Regions from separate parts of the Cedecea davisae genome, predicted to be linked through region 1. Evidence: predicted binding sites of a transcription regulator. Region 1 holds the regulator's gene; each other region holds the start of a gene.
The links. Region 1 encodes LexA, which represses DNA repair genes until DNA is damaged. Its sites were predicted from a motif close to TNCTGTATGTACATACAGNA; they were not measured.
Positions count from the first base shown of each region.

Region 2: the regulator LexA is predicted to act here: its motif matches at 3,020-3,039, upstream of ACG1VR_RS09325 (YebG family protein).
Region 3: the regulator LexA is predicted to act here: its motif matches at 2,985-3,004, upstream of dinB (DNA polymerase IV).
Region 4: the regulator LexA is predicted to act here: its motif matches at 3,888-3,907, upstream of mutH (DNA mismatch repair endonuclease MutH).

Region 1 is NZ_CP172054.1:4,497,289-4,503,237, reverse strand. It holds gene plsB (glycerol-3-phosphate 1-O-acyltransferase PlsB) at 1-1,463, opposite strand, end outside; gene ACG1VR_RS21540 (diacylglycerol kinase) at 1,595-1,963, shown strand; gene lexA (transcriptional repressor LexA) at 2,072-2,680, shown strand; gene dinF (MATE family efflux transporter DinF) at 2,756-4,090, shown strand; gene ACG1VR_RS21525 (CsbD family protein) at 4,252-4,461, shown strand; gene zur (zinc uptake transcriptional repressor Zur) at 4,532-5,044, opposite strand; gene ACG1VR_RS21515 (cupin domain-containing protein) at 5,140-5,643, shown strand; gene ACG1VR_RS21510 (conjugal transfer protein TraF) at 5,815-5,949, shown strand, end outside.
Region 2 is NZ_CP172054.1:1,876,896-1,882,844, reverse strand. It holds gene ptrB (oligopeptidase B) at 1-1,719, opposite strand, end outside; gene ACG1VR_RS09330 (tellurite resistance TerB family protein) at 1,848-2,519, opposite strand; gene ACG1VR_RS09325 (YebG family protein) at 2,639-3,004, opposite strand; gene purT (formate-dependent phosphoribosylglycinamide formyltransferase) at 3,141-4,319, shown strand; gene kdgA (bifunctional 4-hydroxy-2-oxoglutarate aldolase/2-dehydro-3-deoxy-phosphogluconate aldolase) at 4,389-5,030, opposite strand; gene edd (phosphogluconate dehydratase) at 5,091-5,949, opposite strand, start outside.
Region 3 is NZ_CP172054.1:3,892,071-3,898,019, forward strand. It holds gene gpt (xanthine phosphoribosyltransferase) at 1-76, opposite strand, end outside; gene pepD (cytosol nonspecific dipeptidase) at 332-1,789, shown strand; gene dinB (DNA polymerase IV) at 1,907-2,962, opposite strand; gene dpaA (peptidoglycan meso-diaminopimelic acid protein amidase) at 3,194-3,934, shown strand; gene ACG1VR_RS18630 (class II glutamine amidotransferase) at 3,905-4,672, opposite strand; gene lpcA (D-sedoheptulose 7-phosphate isomerase) at 4,725-5,306, opposite strand; gene fadE (acyl-CoA dehydrogenase FadE) at 5,536-5,949, shown strand, end outside.
Region 4 is NZ_CP172054.1:667,663-673,611, forward strand. It holds gene aas (bifunctional acyl-ACP--phospholipid O-acyltransferase/long-chain-fatty-acid--ACP ligase) at 1-175, shown strand, start outside; gene lplT (lysophospholipid transporter LplT) at 168-1,367, shown strand; gene ACG1VR_RS03680 (NADP(H)-dependent aldo-keto reductase) at 1,408-2,451, opposite strand; gene ACG1VR_RS03685 (YgdI/YgdR family lipoprotein) at 2,595-2,813, opposite strand; gene mutH (DNA mismatch repair endonuclease MutH) at 2,968-3,654, opposite strand; gene rppH (RNA pyrophosphohydrolase) at 4,341-4,871, shown strand; gene ptsP (phosphoenolpyruvate--protein phosphotransferase) at 4,884-5,949, shown strand, end outside.

The DNA of each region.
Region 1 (5,949 bases):
TCGCGCCACTCAGGAACGTGCTGATTCAGATAGGTCATCAGCGGCAGCGGTTCACCGAAGTTCACATAGCCCTGACCCAGATTACGCAGCTTGCTCAGGCCGCGGACCATTTGCATAAAGCCTTCTTTCTCTTTGGTCGCGCCGCGCAGCTCTTTGGCGTAGGTTCCGACCTCCATCACATGCTCGTAGCCGATATAAATCGGCACCAGCGTAATAGGGCGGGTGCCACCGCGCAGCATGGCCTGAATGGTCATCGACAGGGTGCCGGTTTTCGGGTCAAGCAGGCGGCCGGTACGTGAACGCCCCCCCTCCACGAAATACTCAACCGAATAGCCGCGGCTGAATAGCTCGCCGAGGTACTCGCGGAATACCGTAGAGTAGAGCTTGTTGCCCTTAAAGGTTCGGCGAATAAAGAACGCACCCAGGCGGCGGAATATCGGGCCTGCTGGCCAGAAGTTCAGGTTAATACCGGCGGCAATATGCGGCGGCACCAGCCCCTGGTGGTAAAGCACGTAAGAGAGCAGCAGGTAGTCCATGTGGCTGCGGTGGCACGGCACATAGACGATTTCGTGGCCGTCGTGAGCAAGCTGGCGCACGCGCTCGGCATTGTGCACGTTAATGCCCTGATAGAGACGGTTCCAGGTCAGCCCCAGTACGCGGTCCGTCAGGCGAACGGCCTCATAGGAGAAGTTAGCCGCAATCTCTTCCATCAGCGCGACGGCATTCTGCTGTGCCTTCTCGTGAGAAATTTTCTTGCTGCGCGCTTCATCTTCTACCGCACGTGCAATGGCTTTCGATGCCAGCAGCTTGTTAAACAAGTCCTGACGCACCGGCAAACGCGGCCCAACGGCAGCTAAGCGCTGGCGAGCGAAGTGGGTACGCGCGACGCGAGCCAGCTTCTGGGCGATGATTTTGTCAGTGCCGTGTTCGGTTGCCATACGGCGCAGCGAAACAGGGGGAGAGAAGCGCACAAAGCTGTCGCGACCCAGCCACGAAACGGCAAAGAATTTTTGTACGCCGTTTAGCGTGCGCAGAGGAGGATTAACTTCCCCTTTCTCGCGGCCGGGTGAGCGGCCAAACATCACGGAAACCGGCACCATCTGTACATCGAGATCGGGATTGCTGCGGTGCAGGTCCAGATAATCGTGGAACAGTTTTACCGACTCTTCTTTTGGCGTGTAGTAAGTAAAGACGCGCGGCCCGCCGTGAATAAACACGTAGCGCGGCAGCAGTGCGCCGTCAATTTCCAGAGGTTCCAGCGGATCGGGCAGGTCATGCTCCAGGCATTGGGCGCGCAGGGTCAGTAGGTCTGCCTTCGAGTTATAAGGCAGGACATACATAATTGGGCGCGAGGGATCCAGACCGAGTTCGGTTTGTGGGTCCGCCGGGATAGACTTGCTTTTTACCAGAACACTTAATGGTAAATTCAGTAATTTGTAGTAAATTCTTGGCCAGCCTGACATAGATGATGTAAAGCCTCAGGTTAATAATGCAAATGCGCCGCAAGGATATCAGAAACTCCGGGGAATTTCTGTGGCGCTGCGATTTAGACTCAATGAGCATTGACGCTCAATATTTAAAAAGGTTTCCTTGAATGGCGAATAATACCACCGGCATCACCCGCATTATTAAGGCTGCAGGCTACTCGTGGAAGGGGCTGCGTGCGGCCTGGATAAACGAAGCTGCATTTCGTCAGGAGGGCGTGGCCGCGGTAATTGCTATTATAATCGCCTGCTGGCTGGACGTTGACCCGATCACCCGCATTTTGCTGATTGGCTCCGTGGTGCTGGTGATGATTGTTGAAATTCTGAATAGCGCCATCGAGGCATTGGTCGACCGCGTAGGCACCGACTACCACGAACTTTCCGGGCGCGCCAAAGATATGGGGTCTGCCGCCGTACTGATTGCGATTATTCTGGCGGTTGTCACCTGGGTCACGCTGCTTTGGTCACATTTGCGATAGGCTTTCCATAATCGGTTAAGTGGCTGGTTTTTGCTTAATTTGTGGTTTCAAATTCACCCGGGGCTGTATATACTCACAGCATAACTGTATAAACACCCAGGGGGCGGAATGAAAGCACTAACTACCAGGCAGCAAGAGGTGTTTGATCTCATTCGGGATCATATCAACCAAACCGGCATGCCACCTACGCGCGCCGAGATTGCACAACGTCTGGGGTTCCGTTCTCCAAACGCCGCTGAGGAACATCTCAAAGCGCTGGCCCGCAAAGGGGTCATTGAGATTGTTTCCGGCGCGTCGCGCGGCATTCGCCTGCTGGTTGAAGAAGAAACCGGCCTGCCGTTGGTCGGGCGCGTTGCCGCCGGTGAGCCGCTTCTGGCGCAGCAGCATATCGAAGGCCATTATCAGGTCGATCCGTCGTTGTTTAAACCGAATGCCGACTTCCTGCTGCGCGTGAGCGGCATGTCGATGAAAGACATCGGCATTATGGATGGTGACCTGCTGGCGGTGCATAAAACGCAGGACGTACGTAATGGCCAGGTTGTGGTGGCGCGTATTGACGACGAAGTGACCGTTAAACGTCTGAAAAAACAGGGCAACACCGTTCAGCTACTGCCTGAAAACAGCGAGTTTCAGCCTATCGTTGTCGATCTGCGCGAGCAAAACTTTAGCATTGAAGGTCTGGCCGTGGGCGTAATCCGCAACGGCGAATGGCTGTAACACGTCTTTCGGTGGTGCGGTAACACGCCGTACCACCCGCTCTATTCCCCCTCATTATTTTCCTGGGTCACTCTGATGCGATTTTTTTCGTCGACGGATAGTGCGCTGTGGCGTCTTGCGCTTCCCATGATTTTCTCCAATATCACGGTGCCGCTGCTGGGGCTGGTTGATACCGCCGTTATTGGTCATCTCGACAGCCCGACCTATCTGGGCGGCGTGGCGATAGGCGCAACCGCGACCAGTTTCCTGTTTATGCTGCTGCTGTTTCTGCGTATGAGCACTACCGGGCTTGCGGCTCAGGCGTTTGGCGCTAACGATCCGCTGCGTCTCGCCCGCGCTTTGCTTCAGCCGCTGATACTGGCGCTGGCCGCCGGTTTGGCCATTATGGTGCTGCGCGGGCCGCTAATCGGTCTTGCTTTGCATATTGTCGGCGGCAGCGAAGAGGTGCTTTATCAGGCCCGGCGTTTTCTTGAAATTCGTTGGCTAAGCGCTCCGGCGTCGCTGGCTAATCTGGTGCTGCTGGGCTGGCTGCTCGGCGTGCAGTATGCTCGCGCCCCGGTTATTTTGCTGGTGGTGGGTAACCTGCTGAATATCGTGCTCGACCTTTGGCTTGTCATGGGCCTGCATATGAACGTGCAGGGGGCCGCACTGGCGACCGTTATTGCCGAGTATGCGACGTTTATCATCGGCTTAGCGATGGTACACAGGGTGTTAAAGCTGCGCGGTATTGATTGGTCATGCCTGAAGATGGCATGGCGAGGAGATCTGCGAAGGCTGCTGGCCCTCAACCGTGACATCATGCTGCGCTCGCTTCTGCTGCAAGTTTGCTTTGCCTCAATGACCATTTTTGGCGCTCGGCTGGGGGGCGAAATTGTCGCGTTGAATGCGGTTTTGATGACGCTGCTGACCTTTACCGCCTACGCGCTGGACGGATTTGCTTATGCCGTTGAGGCGCATTCCGGGCAGGCGTATGGTGCCCGTAATCGCGGGCAGCTTCTCGAGGTCTGGGGAGCGGCATGCAGGCAGGCCGGGCTGGTTGCATTGGCTTTCGCCGCTGTTTATGCCGTGGCGGGCGAGCAGATAGTCTCGATGCTGACTTCGCTACCAGAGCTACGCCAGCTGGCGAATAGCTATCTGCCATGGCAAATCATACTGCCGGTTGTTGGCGTCTGGTGTTACCTGCTGGACGGAATGTTTATCGGCGCTACGCGTGGGGCTGAAATGCGTAACAGCATGGCCGTTGCGGCGCTGGGGTTTGGTCTAACCTTGCTGACACTGCCTCTCTTTGGCAACCATGCGCTGTGGCTGGCTTTGGCGGTGTTTCTGGCGCTGCGCGGCCTTTCGCTCGGTTTTATCTGGCGTCGCCACTGGCGTAATAACAGCTGGTTTCCCGCCGACGGCAGGCAGTAGTGATTTCTCTCTGAATGGTTAAAGATTCTTATTTTTTCCCAGAGGTCGAAATCATTAACTACAATTAATCTCACGTTCAGCAGATAGTGGGTGACTGTTCAAAGGAAAGCACCCAACGGCTGATATGTTCAGAACCTAAACCGAACGATGAGGAGACGACTATGAATAAGGACGAACTCGGCGGTAACTGGAAACAGTTCAAAGGTACGGTTAAAGAGAAATGGGGCAAGCTGACCGATGACGATATGACCGTTATCGAAGGTAAGCGTGACCAGCTGGTGGGTAAAATCCAGGAACGCTACGGCTATGCCAAAGACCAGGCAGAGAAAGAAGTGAAGGACTGGGAGTCCAGGAATGACTATCGCTGGTAGCCTGCCAGCCTCTCAAATGTGCTAATGCTCACAGGCTATCCTACCCGGGTACAAGGATGTACCAACCCTTCTAACGTTTTTTCTTCGATTGCACCGTGTGGTCGTGGCCGCAGGCATCGTGATGCCGACAGGCTTCAACTTCTGCGCAGTCACAGCACAAACCATGCGCTTCAATCACGTTGTGGCGCAGCGCAAATCCCATCTTTGACGCAAGATTTTGCATAATATCTTCCACACCCTCAGCCGCCTGCTCTTTCACCGAGCCGCATCTGTCGCAGATAAACATGGCCGAAGAGTGGGTAGGGCTTTCGATGAAATTACACAGCACATAGCTGTTATTGGATTCCACGCGATGCACAAAGCCCTGCTCCAGCAGAAAGTCCAGCGCACGATAAACGGTCGGAGGCTTCGCCTGAGGCTCACTGACGCGCAGGAGATCGAGCAGGTCATAGGCGCTGATGGCTCCGGTTTGCTCGGACATCAGGCGCAGCACCTCAAGACGCTGTGGCGTCAGGCGTACATTGCGTTGCAGGCACAGCTTTTCTGCCTGTGCTAACACGTTTTGCGTTGTGGTGGTATCCATCAGCCTCTCCCGGTCATTGACCTGATACTTTACCATAATGCGGATAAAACGCCGAATCCTGGTACATAATGACCCTATCTACCCCGGAGGATGTTATGCAAAAACCAGATTGTATTCGCCACTGGCGCGAACTTGAAGGCGCAGATGACTCAAGCTACCCGGACAGCCCGGAACGCTTTTCCGTTGGCGCTCCGCTGGCCCGGAATTTAGGACTGACGCGACTCGGCATTCACCATGAACGTATTCCCCCCGGCAGACGAACCTCTTACCCTCATGCAGAAAGCAGCGAAGAGGAGTTTGCCTATGTGCTCGAAGGGCACCCTGAAGTGTGGATTAACGGCCACCTGTGGCGGCTTGAACCGGGTGATAGCGTCGGTTTCCCCGCCGGAACCGGTATTTGCCATACCTTCATTAATAATACTGAGCAGGATGTTCGACTGTTAGTCGTGGGGGAGGCTAATAAGGCCGAAAATAAAATTTATTACCCGCTAAACCAGTCTTATGCCATGCAGCGTAAGGATCGCTGGATCGATCATCCGCCGCAATTCTTTGGCCCGCATAACGGTCTGCCTTCACGAAAGCCGAAGGGTAAACTATAAATTAATTAGCAAGGAAACAATAAGACTCGAACCCTAAGGATATATTGGGGATGCTGATGGCTTAAATATCCATCTTTTTATCGCGCTATTCACAGCAATAGTCCGCCTCTGTTCAGTCATAACTGTCGGGGGTGAATTACTTAATCTGACAATCAGACAGGCGTGCTGTGAATGAATAAAATAAAATCTTCGGTGGCGACACTCGCCGCAACGTTATTTATTGCTAATCAGGCCGGGGCGGCAGGCACCTGGTCCGAAGCGCGCAACGATGCGATGGGCGGAACAGGGGTGGCTTCTGCCAGCTAT
Region 2 (5,949 bases), 2.3 Mb from region 1:
CGTCAGCGGGATAGACTCGTCCAGCATCGTGGTAACAACATCGACAAACGGCACCTGGGCCACCACGCCGTGGAAAAGCTCCGGGCGTAAATTAATCGCCGTGCCCATCAACATTCCGCCCGCGCTACCGCCCATGCCATAGAGCAGGTCAGGATCGCCATACCCTAGTTTTAATAGCTCATCGCAGACGTCGAGGTAGTCGTTGAAGGTGTTCATCTTCTTCAAATATTTACCGTCTTCGTACCACTGCTGCCCCAGCTCACCGCCGCCGCGTACGTGAGCGATGGCGTAGACAAAGCCGCGATCCAGAAGGCTCAGACGGCTACCGCTAAAATCGGCATCCATGCTGCTGCCGTAGGAGCCATAGCCGTAAACCAACAGCGGATTTTTGCCGGGCCGGAAGTGCTTGCGGTGGTAAACCAGCGAAACCGGTACCTGAACGCCATCCCGCGCCGTTATCCAGAGATGCTCGCTGCGGTAGTTGCTGGCCTCAAAGCCCGCAACTTCGGTCTGTTTGATGACCCTGCGTTCGCCGCTGTCCATATTTAGCTCAAACAGCGTGTCCGGCGTGGTCATGGAAGAGTAACCATAGCGCAGGCACGCGGTCTCCGGCTCCGGGTTGTAGCCAAGCCAAGTCACATAGGCCGGGTCATCAAAAGCAATCCCGGTGGATTCTCTGGTGTGGCGGTTAATCTGGCGCAGGCTGGTCAGCCCCTGCTGGCGCTCCTCGACAACCAGCCAGTCTTTGAACAGGGTGAAATCTTCGAGCATCACCTGCTCGCGTGGAGCAATCAGCGTCTCCCACTGTTTTTCATCCCTGACCGCGCTGCGGTAAAGACCGAAGTTTTTCCCGTCTTTATTGGAGCGCAGGTAAAAATTATGCTGGTAGTGGTCAAGCGTGTATTCGTGATCTTTGCGGCGGGGGGCAAATACCTGCGGCTGAGCATCCGCCAGTTCGGCATCCAGCAGCAGTGCCTCGCTGGTGGTCGCGCTGGCAAGATGAATCACAATAAAGTGCTTAGACGTTGTCTTATGCACGCTGACGTAGAAAGTATCGTCTTTTTCCTCATACACCAGTTGGTCATCCGCAACCGGATGGCCAAGCGTATGCCGCCAGACCTGGTAAGGCAGCAGTGTTTTCGGGTGTTTGCGCACGTAGTAAAGCGTTACCGAGTCATTAGCCCAGACAAAGCTGCTGGAGACATTATCCAGCAGTTCCGGGTACCAGTTGCCGGTTTTCAGGTTACGCAGGCGAATGCCAAACTGGCGTCGTGATAAATAGTCCTCGGCCAGGGCCATGACTTCATTGTCCGGCGTAATCGCTAACCCGCCCATGGTGTAAAACTCGCTGTGGGCGGCACGTTTGTTGGCATCCAGCAGCAGCTCCCAGGCCTCCCACTCATCACGCATAGCGGACTGGCGCTGATAAATCGGGTACTCATTTCCCTTTTCATACACCTGCCGGTAGCGATAGCCGTTTTTGACATAAGGAGCCGAGACATCATGCGGCGGAATACGCGCGATCATCTCTTCCAGCAGCCTGTCCTGCAACGCCCGCTGGCTCTCCATTATCGTTTTGCCGTAGTCATTTTCCTGGTTCAGATATTCAAGCACCGCCGGGTCGGCACGCTCATCGTCGCGCAGCCAGTAATAGTTGTCCGTGCGGGTATCGCCATGAGTGGTCATAGCGTGGGGAATTTTTTTAGCTTTTGGCGGCATCAGTTTCTTCATTTGTCATTTAACACCCTGTAAGGGTGGCAAATTCAGGCGAGCTTGCAAGCGAAACGTGAGGGATAACACGAAAATGCCGGGAAGCCCGGCACTGTAAAAGCGGAGAAAATCAGGCGTCAGGCAGGAAGAGCCAGCTTCTGCTGCTGAATGTCCTGCTCAATGCTCGCCCTGACATCCTGCGGGATATTCAGAGCATCGCCCAGCGCGCTGAGGTAACTGCGCTCCATAAAGTGATCGACGTCGATAGCGGTGCAGCTGAGATAATAAAGCTCCAGCGCTTCCTCTTCGTTTTTCACATCACGCGCCAGCAGCTGCGGATCCAGCGGCCGGTCGATGGCTCGCTCAATCAGGGCTTTGCCTTCGCCGTCGATGCCCGTTTCGCGCAGCTGTTGCTCGATGAACTGACGTTCTTTGGCGTCGATATGACCATCGCTTTTGGCGGCAAACACCAGGGCGGTTATCAGGCGCTCCGTGCGCACATCGACGGAAGAGTGCTGATGCCCGTAGCCACTGGCCTGCGGCTGGCTCTGGCGAACCCGCTCTTTGTACTTGTTCCACAACACGCTACCGGCTACCGCACCGCCGCCGACCAACAGAGCGCTGGTGCCGTATTTTGTTAGCAATTTGCGTGAAGACTTGCTTGCCAGCAGTAGCCCCGCCAGCCCGCCGAGTGCGCCGGGCACCAGCAGCTTGCTAAGCCCCTCCGGGCCAGCGCCTGGCTGGGAAGATTGCTGAGAGGACGTTGATTGCCCCAGTAACGACTGAAGCTGCTGTAACCAGTTATTCATGACAGGCACCCCTTATTGGCTTAACTCGTCGAGAGTAGGCCACGGCACGTCAAGAAACGTATCAGAGGGCTAAAGATGGGAAAAGAATCGCGCCGGTAGCCCGGCGCCAGCATGCCGTGTTATGCCGCTTTGGTGCGTTTGCGCCCGGTGTGTTCGCTAACGTTATCTTCAGATACCGCAGCCGGTTCCTGTGCATCCGCTTTTGGTTCAGCAGCGGCAGCTTCTGCCCCGACGCTTGCCGTTTCTGGCTCCGGCAGCTTGCCGTTTTTCAGCACGCCTGCCAGCAGGTCTTTGTTTTCCGCCATCCACATCGCCAGAGTGTCGCTCTGCCCTTCTTCAAGCTCGAGTGGGCTTTGCTGTAGCCATTCACCCAGCACTTCGGCTAGATCCAGCATTTTGTCGTAAGCGTCAGCGTCCTTTTTACTGGCAAAGGCCATTTTCTCTTGTCCCTCTCTCACCACCACATATTTAATTTCGACCGCCATTTTGCAGCTCCATTTACCTGTTTATTTATCCAGTATAACGTCATTCATTTTAACACACAAGCCGGAAAGGCGCTGCCAACGCAAACGTTTTCGTTTATACTGCCGCGGTCTTTTTTCTCTGTTAAGGCTAAATCACATGTCAACGTTGGGAACAGCTCTGCGCCCGGCAGCTACTCGAGTAATGCTGCTTGGCTCCGGTGAATTGGGTAAAGAAGTGGCCATTGAATGCCAGCGCCTCGGCGTGGAAGTGATCGCCGTAGATCGCTACGCCAATGCGCCTGCGATGCATGTCGCGCACCGCAGCCACGTCATCAATATGCTGGATGCCGCCGCGCTAAAAGCGCTGGTTGCCGCCGAAATGCCTGACTTTATCGTTCCTGAAATTGAAGCTATCGCTACCGACGCCCTGCTGGAACTTGAGCAACAGGGCCAGCGCGTTGTGCCGTGCGCTCGCGCCGCTAAGCTGACCATGAACCGCGAAGGTATTCGCCGTCTGGCGGCGGAAGAATTACAGTTACCAACCTCAAGTTACCGTTTTGCGGACAGCGAAGAGGCGTTCCGCCAGGCCGTGCAGGAAATCGGCCTGCCGTGCATTGTTAAACCGGTGATGAGCTCTTCAGGCAAGGGGCAAAGTTTCATCCGCACCGCCGACCAGCTGCCGCAGGCGTGGGAATATGCCCAGCTTGGCGGGCGCGCCGGTAAAGGCCGCGTGATTGTTGAAGGCGTGGTTAATTTTGATTTTGAAATCACGCTGCTGACCATCAGCGCCGTGGACGGGATCCACTTCTGTGCGCCTATTGGCCATCGTCAGGAAGATGGCGACTACCGCGAGTCCTGGCAGCCGCAGCAGATGAGCGACCTTGCCCTTGAGCGCTCTAAAGAGATTGCCGGGAAAGTGGTTACCGCACTCGGCGGGCACGGCCTGTTCGGCGTAGAGCTGTTTGTTTGCGGCGACGAGGTTATCTTCAGCGAAGTCTCCCCTCGCCCACACGACACAGGCATGGTAACGCTTATCTCGCAGGACTTGTCCGAGTTCGCCCTGCATGTTCGCGCCTTCCTCGGCCTGCCTGTCGGTGATATTCGCCAATACGGTCCTGCCGCTTCGGCGGTTATCCTGCCCGAGTTGCAGAGCGACAATGTTAAATACTCGAATGTCGGGGCGGCATTAGGCGGCGGATTACAGTTGCGCCTGTTCGGGAAACCGGAAATCGGCGGTAAACGCCGCATGGGCGTAGCGCTGGCGACCGGGAATAGCGTTGACGAAGCCGTTGCCAGAGCGATTGCTTCTGCGGCTCAGGTAAAAGTTGAAGGCTAAAAAAATCGCCCTTAACTAAGGACGATTTGTTGATTAAGCCCTGCCATCGCGGCGGGGCTTTTTTATTGCTTACTGTTTCGCGCCTTCTACCGCTTCGCGAGCCAGTTTGGTGATACGGTCGTAGTCGCCCGCTTCCAGCGCGTCCGCCGGAACCAGCCAGGAGCCGCCGATACACAGCACGCTTTTCAGCGCCAGGTAATCACGGTAGTTAGCCGGGGAGATACCGCCGGTTGGGCAGAAACGGACCTGGGAGAACGGACCAGCAATAGCCTGCAGGGCTTTGGTGCCGCCATTGGCTTCAGCCGGGAAGAATTTGAACTCTTTCAGGCCGTAGTCCATGCCCAGCATCAGTTCAGAAACGGTGCTGATACCCGGGATAAGCGGGATGGTGCCTTCGGTTGCCGCTTTCAGCAGCGGCTCGGTCAGGCCAGGGCTAATAGCGAACTGTGCGCCTGCCTCCGTCACTTCCGCCAGCTGCTGCGGGTTCAGCACGGTACCGGCACCGATAATGGCTTCCGGCACTTCTTTGGCGATGGCGCGAATGGCGTCCATCGCACACGCGGTACGCAGCGTAACTTCCAGCACACGCACGCCACCGGCTACCAGCGCTTTTGCCATCGGCACAGCGTGTTCCAGCTTGTTTACCACGATAACCGGAACGACCGGTCCTGTTTTCAGGATCTGTTCCGCTGTTGTTTTCCAGTTTTTCATCTGAGCGCCTCTTCAGCCAACTTGTAATTTGTGAACCGCCGCGGCCAAGCCGCCACGGGATTAAAATTTAATGCAGGTTGCGCCTTGTTCAGCGCCGGAAAGCTGTTCACGCAGCGCACCAAACATTTCGCGCCCCGTTCCCACGCGCTCTGCGCTGAGATCCGGGTGATAAGCGGTACGGGCGGCAAGTTCAGCCTCGTCCACCAGCAGCGTCAGTTCGCCGGTCTGGCCGTTAACGCGGATAATATCGCCATCCTGCACCTTCGCCAGCAGCCCGCCATCGTAGGCTTCCGGGGTAACGTGGATAGCAGAAGGAACCTTGCCAGAGGCGCCGGACAGTCTTCCGTCGGTCACCAGAGCAATTTTGAAACAGCGGTCCAATAATACTCCAAGCGGCGGCATAAGTTTATGCAATTCTGGCATGCCGTTGGCTTTTGGCCCCTGATGGCGCACCACTACTACGCAGTCGCGGTCGAGTTTACCTGCCTCAAAGGCCGGTAATACGTCATGCTGGCTTTCAAAGATAACGGCCGGGGCTTCAATTACCTGATTCTCAACCGGAACGGCAGAGGTTTTCATCACCGCGCGTCCCAGGTTGCCGCTCAGCACTTTGGTGCCGCCGTGGCGCGAGAACGGTTTTTCCATGGTCGCGATAACGTCGCTGTCCAGCGGTTTGCTGGCACCTTCGCGCCACGCCAGCTCGCCGTTGTCCAGCCACGGCTCCATGGTGTAATGCTGCAAACCAAAACCGGCAACGGTATTCACATCTTCATGCAGCAGGCCGCCTTTCAGCAGTTCGCGCATAAGAACAGGCACGCCGCCAGCCGCCTGGAAGTGGTTAATATCCGCCGGGCCGTTCGGGTAGAGGCGCGCCAGCAGCGGCACTATCTCAGAAATGTCGGAGAAGTCATCCCAGTTA
Region 3 (5,949 bases), 610 kb from region 1:
CTGGCAGCAGGCGCTGAGCCAGCTTGCGGGCGTGAATCTGCAACATGTCCCAGGTGACGACGTATTTTTCGCTCATGTGAAGTGTCCCGGCCTGTAAATAACGGCTTAAAAAGTATTCGAAGGGGTTTTGGTTGCGCGAGATTATAGAGATCTGACGCACTAAAAACCAGTGTTGCGGGCCAACGGCAGTGGTTTTTACTCGTATTCAGCCTTCACGCAACAAAAGAAAGTGGTATTCTCGGAAGATCGCGCAAGCAGAGCTTGTGATGTAAATGAACCCGGTCAAAACCGTGACCGGTATGTCAAAAAAATGACTCCAGGGAGACTCAACGTGTCTGAATTGTCTCAACTATCTCCGCAGCCGCTGTGGGATATTTTTGCCAAAATCTGTTCTATTCCGCACCCGTCCTATCATGAAGAAGAGCTGGCGGCACACATCCTGTCCTGGGCAAAAGAAAAAGGCCTGCACGTAGAGCGCGACCAGGTTGGCAACATCCTGATTCGTAAACCGGCCACCGCCGGAATGGAAAACCGCAAAGCCGTGGTTCTCCAGGCGCACCTCGACATGGTGCCGCAGAAAAACAACGACACCGTTCACGACTTCACCAAAGATCCTATCCAGCCGTACATCGACGGCGAGTGGATCAAAGCTCGCGGCACCACTCTGGGCGCGGACAACGGCATCGGCATGGCATCTGCCCTGGCGGTTCTGGCAGATGACAGCGTGGTTCACGGCCCGCTGGAAGTGCTGCTGACCATGACCGAAGAAGCCGGCATGGACGGTGCATTCGGCCTTCAGGCTGGCTGGCTGCAGGCGGATATCCTGATCAACACCGACTCCGAAGAAGAAGGTGAGATCTACATGGGCTGCGCAGGCGGCATCGACTTCATCACCACTCTGCCGCTGCAGCGCGAAGCGGTTCCGGCCGGGTTCGAAACCTTCAAGCTGACCATTAAAGGCCTGAAAGGCGGCCACTCCGGCGGAGATATTCACCTAGGCCTCGGCAACGCCAACAAGCTGCTGGCCCGCTTCCTGTTTGCCCACGTAGCAGAGCTGGACGCACGCCTGCTGGATCTGAACGGCGGTACTCTGCGCAACGCTATCCCGCGTGAAGCATTCGCTACCCTCGCGGTGCCTGCTGCTAAAGCGGCCGAGCTGAAGTCCCTGGCTAACGAGTATCTCGCTATCCTGAAAAACGAGCTGGCCGCGGTAGAGAAGAACCTGACCGTGCTGGTAGAGCCCGTAAGCTCTGACAAACAGGCGCTGACGGCAAAAAGCCGCACCAACTTCCTCGGCCTGCTGAACGCCACCCCGAACGGCGTTATTCGCAATTCCGACGAAGTAAAAGGCGTGGTAGAAACCTCCCTGAACGCGGGCGTAGTGACCATGAGCGACGACAGCGCGGAAATCATCTGCCTGATCCGCTCCCTGATCGACTCAGGTAAAGACCACGTTGTTGGCGTTCTGGAAGCGCTGGGCCAGCTGGCCGGGGCTAAAACCGAAGCGAAAGGCAGCTACCCTGGCTGGCAGCCGGACGCTAACTCTCCGGTGATGCATCTGGTGCGTGAAACCTACCAGAAGCTGTTCAACAAAACCCCGAACATTATGGTTATCCACGCAGGTCTGGAATGCGGTCTGTTCAAAAAACCGTACCCGGACATGGACATGGTTTCTATCGGGCCGACTATCACCGGGCCTCACTCTCCGGATGAGCAGGTTCACATTGAAAGCGTGGGCCAGTACTGGAAACTGCTGACCGAGTTGCTGAAAGCTATTCCGGCGAAGTAGTTTTTACCCTCACCCTAACCCTCTCCCTACAAGGGAGAAGAGGCTTTCTTTGCCTGCCTTGCCCTCATTCTTTTCCCCTTCTCCCTTCCAGGGAGAAGGCCGGGATGAGGGTTATCTTTACAGCCCCAGCAGCAGTTGCCTTTCCAGCTGCGGGTCCAGCAAAGTCACATGTAGCCCCACCAGCCGGACGCCACGTCCTCCCCTTCGCTCTTCCCAGGCTTTACGCGCGGTAGCAATCAGGTCTTCTTTATTCAGCTCCGGCCAGACGTGTTCCTGCGTGGTGAGCTGAAAGTCATTAAACTTGAGCTTTACCCCCTGGCGGGCAATGCGCAGGTCGGCACGCTCCTTAGCCAGCCTTCGCTCCAGCTCCGGGTAGAGCCGCTCGATAATGTCCTCGCACGCCTGCCATTCATGAATGTCTTCCGCCAGCGTGCGCTCCACGCCAACCGACTTTCTCTGGCGCTCGTTGCTGATTTCCCGCTCGTCTATGCCCTGGCTGCGCTCCCAAAGCACGCGACCAAACTTGCCAAAGCGCTTTAGCAGCAGCGCCAGGTCGGCTTTTTGCACGTCCGCACAGGTTCGCAGGCCTATCTCTTCCAGCCTTGCTACCGTTACCTTGCCGACGCCGGGGATTTTCCCCAGCGGCAGCGTTTCCAGGAAAGCGGGAATCTTCTCCGGGGTAATCACGTACTGCCCGTTCGGCTTATTAAGGTCGGAGGCTATTTTGGCCAGAAACTTGACCGGCGCGATGCCGGCGGAAGCCGTGAGGTTCAGCTCGTCGGAAATGGCCTGGCGAATTTCACGGGCGATGAGGGTTGCCGAGCCCTGGCAATGCTCGCTGTTGGTCACGTCCAGATAGGCTTCATCGAGAGACAACGGCTCAATCAGCGAGGTGTAGCGGGAGAAGATTTCGCGGATATGGTTTGAGGCTTCTTTATAAGCGTCGAATCTGCCCGGCAGCAGGGTGAGATGAGGGCAAAGCTTCAGCGCCATCGCCGTGGACATGGCGCTGTGCACGCCAAACTTGCGCGCGGGGTAGTTTGCGGTGCTTATCACGCCTCGCCGCTGGGCGCTGCCGCCGATAGCCAGCGGAACTTCGCGCAGGGCTGGATTATCACGCATCTCAACGGCGGCAAAAAAGCAGTCCATATCGACATGAATGATTTTGCGCATAATAACCCGCCCCGGAAAACAATACTGGATAAGTATACAGCTCATTTGGCAATGAGGAAATATCCCCTCTTTCCTGTTCATTCCAATAAAATTTGTAAACGCATCAGACTGCCGCTTGCGAAAAAAAACCACGATGCTAATGTGAGCGCAATCCTGTCCAGATTATTCTGATTTAGGGTCCCTTTAGCCGTCCTGGCTGTTAGTTGCAGGTTTATCAAGGAATCAAGCAGTATGCGTAAGATCGCACTAATGATTGCGATGCTCTCTATGCCGTTTTTCTCTTTCGCCAGCCTGCTGAATAGCAGCGGCGTCGCCGCCCCCATCGGCAAAGAAACCAGACAGCAGCTCATGGGCTCCCCGGTTTATATTCAAATCTTTAAAGAAGAGCGCACCCTTGAACTGTGGGTGAAGATGGGCGAGCAATATCAGATGCTCAACAGCTACCGCATCTGCAATTATTCAGGCGGTCTGGGGCCAAAACAGCGCCAGGGCGATTTTAAAAGTCCCGAAGGTTTTTATAGCGTTGATCGCAGTCAGCTAAAGCCGGACAGCCGCTTCTATAAAGCGATTAATATCGGCTTCCCGAACGAATTTGACCGCTCGCACGGCTATGAAGGGAAATACTTGATGATCCACGGTGCCTGCGTGTCCATTGGCTGCTACGCCATGACCGACTCCGGCATTGATGAGATTTTCCAGTTTGTGACCGGCGCTCTGATCTTCGGTCAGCCGCGCGTGCAGGTCAGTATTTTCCCGTTCCGCATGACGGACGCCAATATGGAACGCCACAAATACTCGACCTATATCAACTTCTGGAAAGGCCTGAAACCGGGCTATGACTACTTTGCTGCCAACCACCAGCCGCCAAACGTCGCGGTAGTGAGCGGCAACTATGTGATAAGCAAACCTGCGGTGGCCACGCCGGTGCAGCCACAGCTGGTCTCAAACTATAAGCTCACCGAGGCAAAATAACGCCGACTTGCCTGGCTCAATCTTGTGCCAGGTTTCGTTCGCCGTCAGCGGTTGAGTAGCAATAACAGTGACCACATCGTTCGGTGTGGTCTCTTCCTGAAAGTCGATTTCCACATCCCTGTCTAACAGCTTCGCCACGCCAAACGGTGCCCTTCGCGTTATCCAGAACAGGTTAGTCGAGCAAAACGCCATCACGTAGCGCCCGTCCGACAGCAGCATGTTAAACACGCCCTTCTCTCTCATCTGCCCTGCCAGCTCGGTAATGTAGCGGAATACCGCTTCCATATTGCCGGGCGTGCGCGGGTAGCGCTGGGTCAGCTTGTGCAGCAGCCAGCAAAACGCCTGCTCGCTGTCCGTTTCGCCTATCGGGCGGAAGCTGCCGGTCTCAAGCGAACGGTAGCCTTTCAACTGCCCGTTATGGGCGTAAGTCCAGTTGCGGCCCCACAGTTCGCGGGTAAACGGATGCGTGTTTTCCAGCGCCACCTGGCCACGGTTAGCCTGGCGAATGTGCGCCACCACCGAGCAGGATTTAATCGGGTATTCCTGCACCAGGCGGGCAATGGGCGAGTTGAAGCTCGGCTGAGGATCTTTAAACGTGCGGCAGCCTTTGCCTTCATAGAAGGTAATGCCCCAGCCGTCTTTATGGGGGCCAGTTCCGCCACCGCGCTGCACCAGACCGGTAAAACTAAAGCAGATATCCGTCGGTACGTTGGCACTCATCCCGAGCAGTTCACACATCTCATCTCTCCCACAACGAACCCTCCTGCCCGCCGGACAGGAGGATTTCGGGCTAAGCCTTGACCATTTCTTTTTCGATTAACTGAATCAGGATGTGGATCACTTTAATGTGGATCTCCTGAATGCGGTCCGCGTAGCCAAAATGCGGCACGCGAATTTCGATATCCGCCGTTCCCGCCATTTTGCCGCCGTCTTTACCGGTCAGCGTGATGACCTTCATGCCTTTAGCACGCGCGGCCTCAATCGCCTTGATGACGTTGCCGGAGTTGCCGGAAGTAGAGATACCCAGCAGCACGTCGCCTTCGCGGCCAACCGCTTCAACGTAGCGGGAGAACACGTAGTCATAACCAAAGTCGTTGCTGACGCAGGAGATGTGGCTCACGTCGGAAATCGCAATCGCCGGGTAGCCAGGGCGGTTCTCACGGTAGCGGCCTGTCAGCTCTTCAGCGAAGTGCATGGCGTCGCAGTGCGAGCCGCCGTTACCGCAGGACAGCACTTTGCCACCCGCTTTAAAACTGTCCGCCAGCAGCACGGCTGCGCGCTGGATGGAATGAATATTTGCTTCATCCTTCAGGAAGTTAGCCAGCGTTTCCGCCGCTTCATTTAACTCATTACGAATAAGATCCTGGTACATGAGGAAGTCCTTGAGGTTTGATTGAATTTCACCTCCGGCAGTGTACCGGATAGCGCCAGGCGCGAGAAGCGCAACCCCGCGAGTTTAGCCGGGCTTTTACGATTATGTGCCGCAACAATGTGAGCGAGGTTGTAATTATTTTGTGAATGCATTGCTAAAAAATGCAACATCCACTACAACCAATACATCACAAGTGGTCAGACCTCCTACAAGCCAGGGAGCTTTCTTTATGTTAATTTTAAGTATTGTTCTTACTCTCGTCCTGCTGGGTGTGCTGTTCTATCACCAGGCAAACCTGCTGCTCGCCAGCGTGATTTTACTGGCCTGGACCGCCGCCCTCGGTGCCGCCAATATCTGGTCTTACTGGGTGCTGGTGCCGCTGGCCGTTATCCTGGTGCCGCTGGTCTTTACTCCGCTGCGTAAATCACTGATTTCCGCGCCGGTGTTCCGTGGCTTCCGTAAAGTGATGCCGCCGATGTCGCGCACCGAAAAAGAAGCTATCGACGCCGGGACAACCTGGTGGGAAGGCGATCTGTTCCGCGGCAAACCAGACTGGGAAAAGCTGCACAACTATCCGCAGCCTAAGCTGACCGAGGAAGAGCAGGCCTTTATCGATGGCCCGGTTGAAGAAGCCTGCCGCATG
Region 4 (5,949 bases), 1.1 Mb from region 1:
CAGCGAACTGAACCGCGAAAAACTGTTACGTTATGCACGCGAGCACGGCGTGCCGGAGCTGGCTGTACCGCGCGATATTCGCTATCTCAAACAGCTGCCGGTGCTCGGCAGCGGTAAACCAGATTTTGTTACCCTCGAGGCACAAATAGACGAAGCGGAGAAAGTTCATGTCTGAACAGGCTAACGGCAGCGGTTCGCTATGGTCACGCGGCATGCTGGCGGTGACCGCGGCGCAGTTTTTATCTGCGTTTGGTGATAATGCCCTGCTGTTTGCCACCCTCGCGGTGCTCAAGCAGCAATTTTATCCCGACTGGAGCCAGCCGGTGCTGCAAATGGTCTTCGTTGGTGCCTATATTCTCTTTGCCCCGTTTGTGGGCCAGGTTGCCGACAGCTTTGCCAAAGGGCGCGTCATGATGATGGCTAACAGCCTGAAGCTGATTGGCGCGTTGGTGATTGCTTTTGGGCTTAATCCGTTTGTTGGTTATATGCTGGTGGGCGTTGGCGCCGCGGCATATTCACCGGCTAAGTACGGTATTCTTGGCGAGCTGACAACCGGTGACCGTCTGGTCAAAGCGAATGGGCTGATGGAATCATCGACTATTGCTGCCATCTTACTGGGCTCGGTTGCCGGCGGCGTGCTGGCGGACTGGAGCCTGCTTGCGGCGCTTATTGTCTGTGCTCTGGTTTACGCTGCGGCGGTTATCGCAAACCTGTTTATTCCCAAACTGGCTCCGGCACGGCCCGGACAGTCATGGCGTTTCAGGCCAATGACGCAAAGCTTCTTTGCCGCCTGCCGCGTTCTGTGGCGCAGCGGTGAAACTCGATTCTCGCTGGTTGGTACCAGCCTGTTCTGGGGAGCTGGCGTTACGCTACGCTTCCTGCTGGTGCTGTGGGTGCCCGTCGCGCTGGGGATCGCTGATAACGCCACGCCAACTTATCTTAATGCGATGGTTGCTGTTGGGATTGTTATCGGCGCGGGCGCAGCGGCTAAACTGGTTACTCTTGAAACGGTCGCTCGCTGCATGCCTGCCGGGATATTGATTGGCGTCGGAGTCGCTATTTTTGCTTTCCAGCACGCTCTGCTGCCTTCTTATGCCCTGCTTATGCTGATCGGTATTCTTGGCGGGTTCTTTGTCGTGCCTCTTAATGCGCTGCTGCAGGATCGCGGCAAGCACACCGTCGGCGCGGGAAATGCCATCGCGGTTCAGAATCTTGGAGAGAACACGGCAATGCTGCTGATGCTTGGCTTGTTCTCGCTGGCGGTGAAAACCGGGGCACCAATCGTCGGCGTAGGTATCGGCTTCGGCGTGGTGTTTGCGCTGGCGATTAGCGCCCTGTGGCTGTGGCAGATTAAGCAGAAAAGTTAAAAAAATGGCCTCCTGGGTTACCCAGGGGGCCACCATTCCTTTACGGTGCCGGGTAGGTATAAACGCGATGCACCGCCTCAATTTCCTCAATAACCTCTTCGCTTAAGGTCAGGTTCAGGCTTTCAAGGTTGGTTTTTAGCTGGTCCATCGTCGTAGCGCCCAGCAAGGTGCTGGCAACGAACGGCTGGCGGCGGACAAAGGCCAGTGCCATTTGCGACGGGTCCAGGTTATGACGTTTGGCGATTTCGACGTAGGCGGCAACGGCTTTTTGTGACTGTTCGCCGCTGTAGCGGGTAAAACGGCTGAATAAAGTATTACGCGCTCCGGCCGGTTGTGCGCCGTTAAGGTATTTGCCCGAGAGCACGCCAAACGCAAGGCAGGAGTACGCAAGCAGCTCGACACCTTCGTGCTGGCTCACTTCAGATAAACCAACCTCGAAGCTGCGGTTCAGCAGGCTATACGGATTCTGAATGGTAACGATACGCGGCAGGTCGTGTTTTTCGGCAAGCTGCAAATAGCGCATTACCCCCCAGGCCGTTTCATTCGAGACGCCAATATAGCGAATTTTCCCGGCACGCTGGCACTCCGTCAGCGCTTCAAGGGTTTCCAGCAGCGTTACCGGCAGCGAAGTCGTGTCGCTCCAGGTGTAGCCTAGCTTGCCGAAGGTATTGGTTGGGCGCTGCGGCCAGTGTACCTGATACAGATCGAGGTAGTCGGTTTGCAGGCGCTTCAGGCTGGCATCCAGCGCTTCACGAATGTTTTTACGGTCGAGGATCTGATTTGGACGGATACCTGCATCATTATTACGCGTTGGGCCGGTTACCTTAGAGGCAATAACCAGCTTCTCACGGTTACCGCGAGCCTTCAGCCAGCTACCCACGTAACTTTCTGTTAACCCCTGAGTTTCCGGGCGCGGAGGTACCGGATACATTTCTGCGACGTCAATCAGGTTTACGCCCTGGCTTACGGCGTAGTCGAGCTGCTGGTGGGCGTCGGCTTCGCTGTTTTGCTCACCAAAGGTCATGGTTCCCAAGCCCAGCGTGCTGATTTCAAGTGAACTGTGGGGAATACGGTGATAATGCATAGCTGGATTCCTGGTGTTCTTTTGACTACGTCAGGCTTAGCTACCCGACAAAAAGGTCTATAAACATGGCAGAGGCGGAGGGAAAGCGAAAGAGGGGAGAAAAGAAAAGTCGTCAGGCCAGCCGGCGGGCTGACCCTGATAAATTAGCGTTCGATAATTTGGGAAACGTCGTTACGGTTGATCTGCATTTCGTTGCCCTGCTGATCGCGATAGCTTACCAGCCCGGTATCTTCATCGACCTTAGGTTTGCCTTCGGTCAAAATCATTCGTCCATCTTTGGTTGCCATTACGTAGTCACTGCTGCAGCCTGAAACGGCGAAGGCAAGGCCAATGGCGGAAATTGCTACTGCCCATTTAGTCATCATTATTTTCCTCGTCAGGAAGGATCCAGTTAATAAGCTTAGTAATAACCTGATGAATGGGGGAATAAAAGAGGCAAATTCTTAATGGGGGAAAGTTAATGTAACATTCCCCTGCCTGCGCTGACAGAAACATGGATTCGTTATGCCGCTGGCATTAGAGCGAAAAGTGGCGCGCCAGAAGCGCTGCGGTGAAGGTTTTCTTTAGATAAAAACCGCGGGGTAAGGTGAGTATCGGCGAGCCGTCGGCGCCTATTGCCTCCGTCAAAGCCTTGCTGTTAGCCGCTTTAGGGCGGAGTTGAAGTACCTCTCCGTGGCGAGCGGTAATGCGCTCAACCTGCCCCAGCACTATCAAATCCATCAGCTCTTCCCAGTCAAGCTGGAGCTGCCGTTCTTCTTCCTCTGAAGGACTCCAGAGTAGCGGTGAGCCAACGTGGCGCTCGGCAAGCGGGATCTGTCTATCGCCTTCGACCGGGATCCACAGCACACGTTTCAGCTTGTGGCGAACATGGCTGGTTTCCCACACGACACCGCTATTGCCGGTCAGCGGAGCTACGCAGACAAAGGTGGTTTCCAGCGGGCGACCTTCACTATCTACAGGAATGGTTTTTAGCTCAATACCGAGTGCTGCAAAGTCTTGTTCAGGCTTGCTTCCGGCGCTGGCACCCAGCCATTGTTCCAGCAAAATACCAATCCAGCCTTTATCGCGCTTCAGGTTTTCAGGGGCCTTCAGCCCGGCCAGCGCGGCCAGTTCACCCAGAGTATAACCCGCGACCAGACTCGCCTGCCGGAGCAGGTCTGTTTCACTTTTTGGGGGCGAGGTTAAAGGTCGTATTGGTTGCATAACTCGTTGATGTTTTGTGGTTAAAAAATGAACGCTATTTACTCACAGCGAACGGTTAGTTTAACCGTCTGAGGATAAGAATAACAATCTAATGATTTATAATGGTTTTTTTTAGACTTTGGCTGCCCAGCGAAGCGGGGAAAAAAGCTTTTCCAATTCTGGTCACTGACAATGAACAGGATCTTACACCATGTTATCCACAGAAAAATGGGATAACTGGGAATAAGCGTCACTACTGGTTCCATTTACAGCCTTGACGAGGCGGGAAAATACAATTTATCGGCGATTTGTGACTAACTTGTTTGCATAATCTGTGGATAAAAACGACATTGCTCGATCTTTCATCAGTCGACGATCCTTGTATGTGATGATCGTCACATTATGAAGCTTTTATGTCATTTTTTATCTGTTATCGTTATGATATATAATGTGTTTTTAAAATTATCAGATTGCTCCTGTTTTTACTTGTCCCAAGTTGTCCCGATGTAATTCGGTAGTTCTTCACAGTTATATCCACAGAAAAAGTGAATAAAGCCGAGGGTTTTCACCGTCCCTGTTTATAACCCGGCACTCTTTTGTGAGTTATTCAAATGTTATTCCACGCAAACGCCGCCAATAGAGTGGTTTACCGCCTGACACTTGTATGAAACAATCGCTGTAATCTAAGTTTGTTTTGAGGTAGTCCGGTGATCGATGATGATGGCTACCGCCCCAACGTTGGGATCGTAATATGCAATCGGCAGGGACAGGTAATGTGGGCCCGGCGTTTCGGTCAACATTCCTGGCAATTTCCTCAGGGGGGCATCAATCCTGGCGAGTCAGCTGAACAGGCAATGTACCGGGAGCTTTTCGAAGAAGTCGGTTTACAGAGAAAAGATGTTCGCATTCTTGCCTCGACCCGAAACTGGTTGCGTTACAAATTACCTAAACGTTTGGTGCGTTGGGACACAAAGCCGGTTTGTATCGGCCAGAAACAAAAATGGTTTCTTTTGCAGTTGCTGGGCAGCGACACCGAGATCAATATGCAAACCAGCAGCACGCCGGAGTTCGACGGCTGGCGCTGGGTAAGCTACTGGTACCCGGTTCGCCAGGTTGTTTCATTTAAGCGTGATGTTTATCGCCGCGTAATGAAAGAGTTTGCCAGCGTGGTTATGCCGCTGCAGGAAGTTACGCCACCACGTAATAACTCGCCGGCCTGGCGACGTAAAAGAGGTTAAGTCACGCGAAAAATGCTCACCCGTCTGCGAGAAATAGTCGAAAAGGTTGCCAGCGCCCCGCGCCTCAATGAGGCGCTGGATATTCTGGTTACCGACATCTGCCTTGCGATGGATACCGAGGTTTGCTCGGTTTATCTCGCCGATCATGAGCGCCGCTGCTTTTATTTAATGGCAACGCGTGGGTTAAAAAAACCACGCGGCCGCACGGTTACGCTTGCCTTCGATGAAGGCATCGTCGGCCTTGTCGGGCGGCTTGCGGAACCTATTAACCTTGCCGATGCGCAAAAACACCCCAGCTTTAAATACGTTCCTGCGGTAAAAGAGGAGCGCTTCCGGGCCTTCCTTGGGGTGCCTATCATCCAGCGGCGTCAGCTGCTGGGCGTGCTGGTAGTGCAGCAGCGTGAGCACCGGCAGTATGATGAAAGCGAAGAGTCTTTCCTTGTTACGCTGGCCACGCAAATGGCCGCTATTTTATCTCAATCTCAGTTAACTGCTCTGTTCGGCCAATATCGCCAGACCCGCATTCGCGCGCTGCCTGCTTCGCCGGGCGTAGCCATTGCCGAAGGCTGGATGGATACGACGCTGCCGCTGATGGAGCAGGTCTTTGAGGCTTCAACGCTGGATACCGCGCTGGAGCGTGAGCGTCTTACCGCCGCGCTGGAAGAAGCCTCCGGTGAATTCCGGCGCTACAGCAAGCGCTTTGCCGCCGGTGCTCAGAAAGAGACGGCGGCAATCTTTGATCTCTACTCGCACCTGCTGACCGATGCCCGGCTGCGTCGCGAACTGTTTGCCGAAGTTGATAAAGGCTCGGTGGCGGAATGGGCGGTTAAAACGGTTGTCGAAAAATTTGCCGAACAATTTGCCAGCCTCTCTGATAGTTATCTGAAAGAGCGGGCAGGCGACCTGAAAGCCCTCGGGCAGCGCCTGCTGTTCCACCTCGATGACACAATTCAAAGCCCGAATACCTGGCCCGAGCGCTTCGTGCTGGTTGCCGATGAGCTTTCCGCTACCACGCTTGCGGAACTGCCGCAGAACCGCCTTGCGGGCGTGGTGGTGCGTGATGGTGCGGCAAACTCTC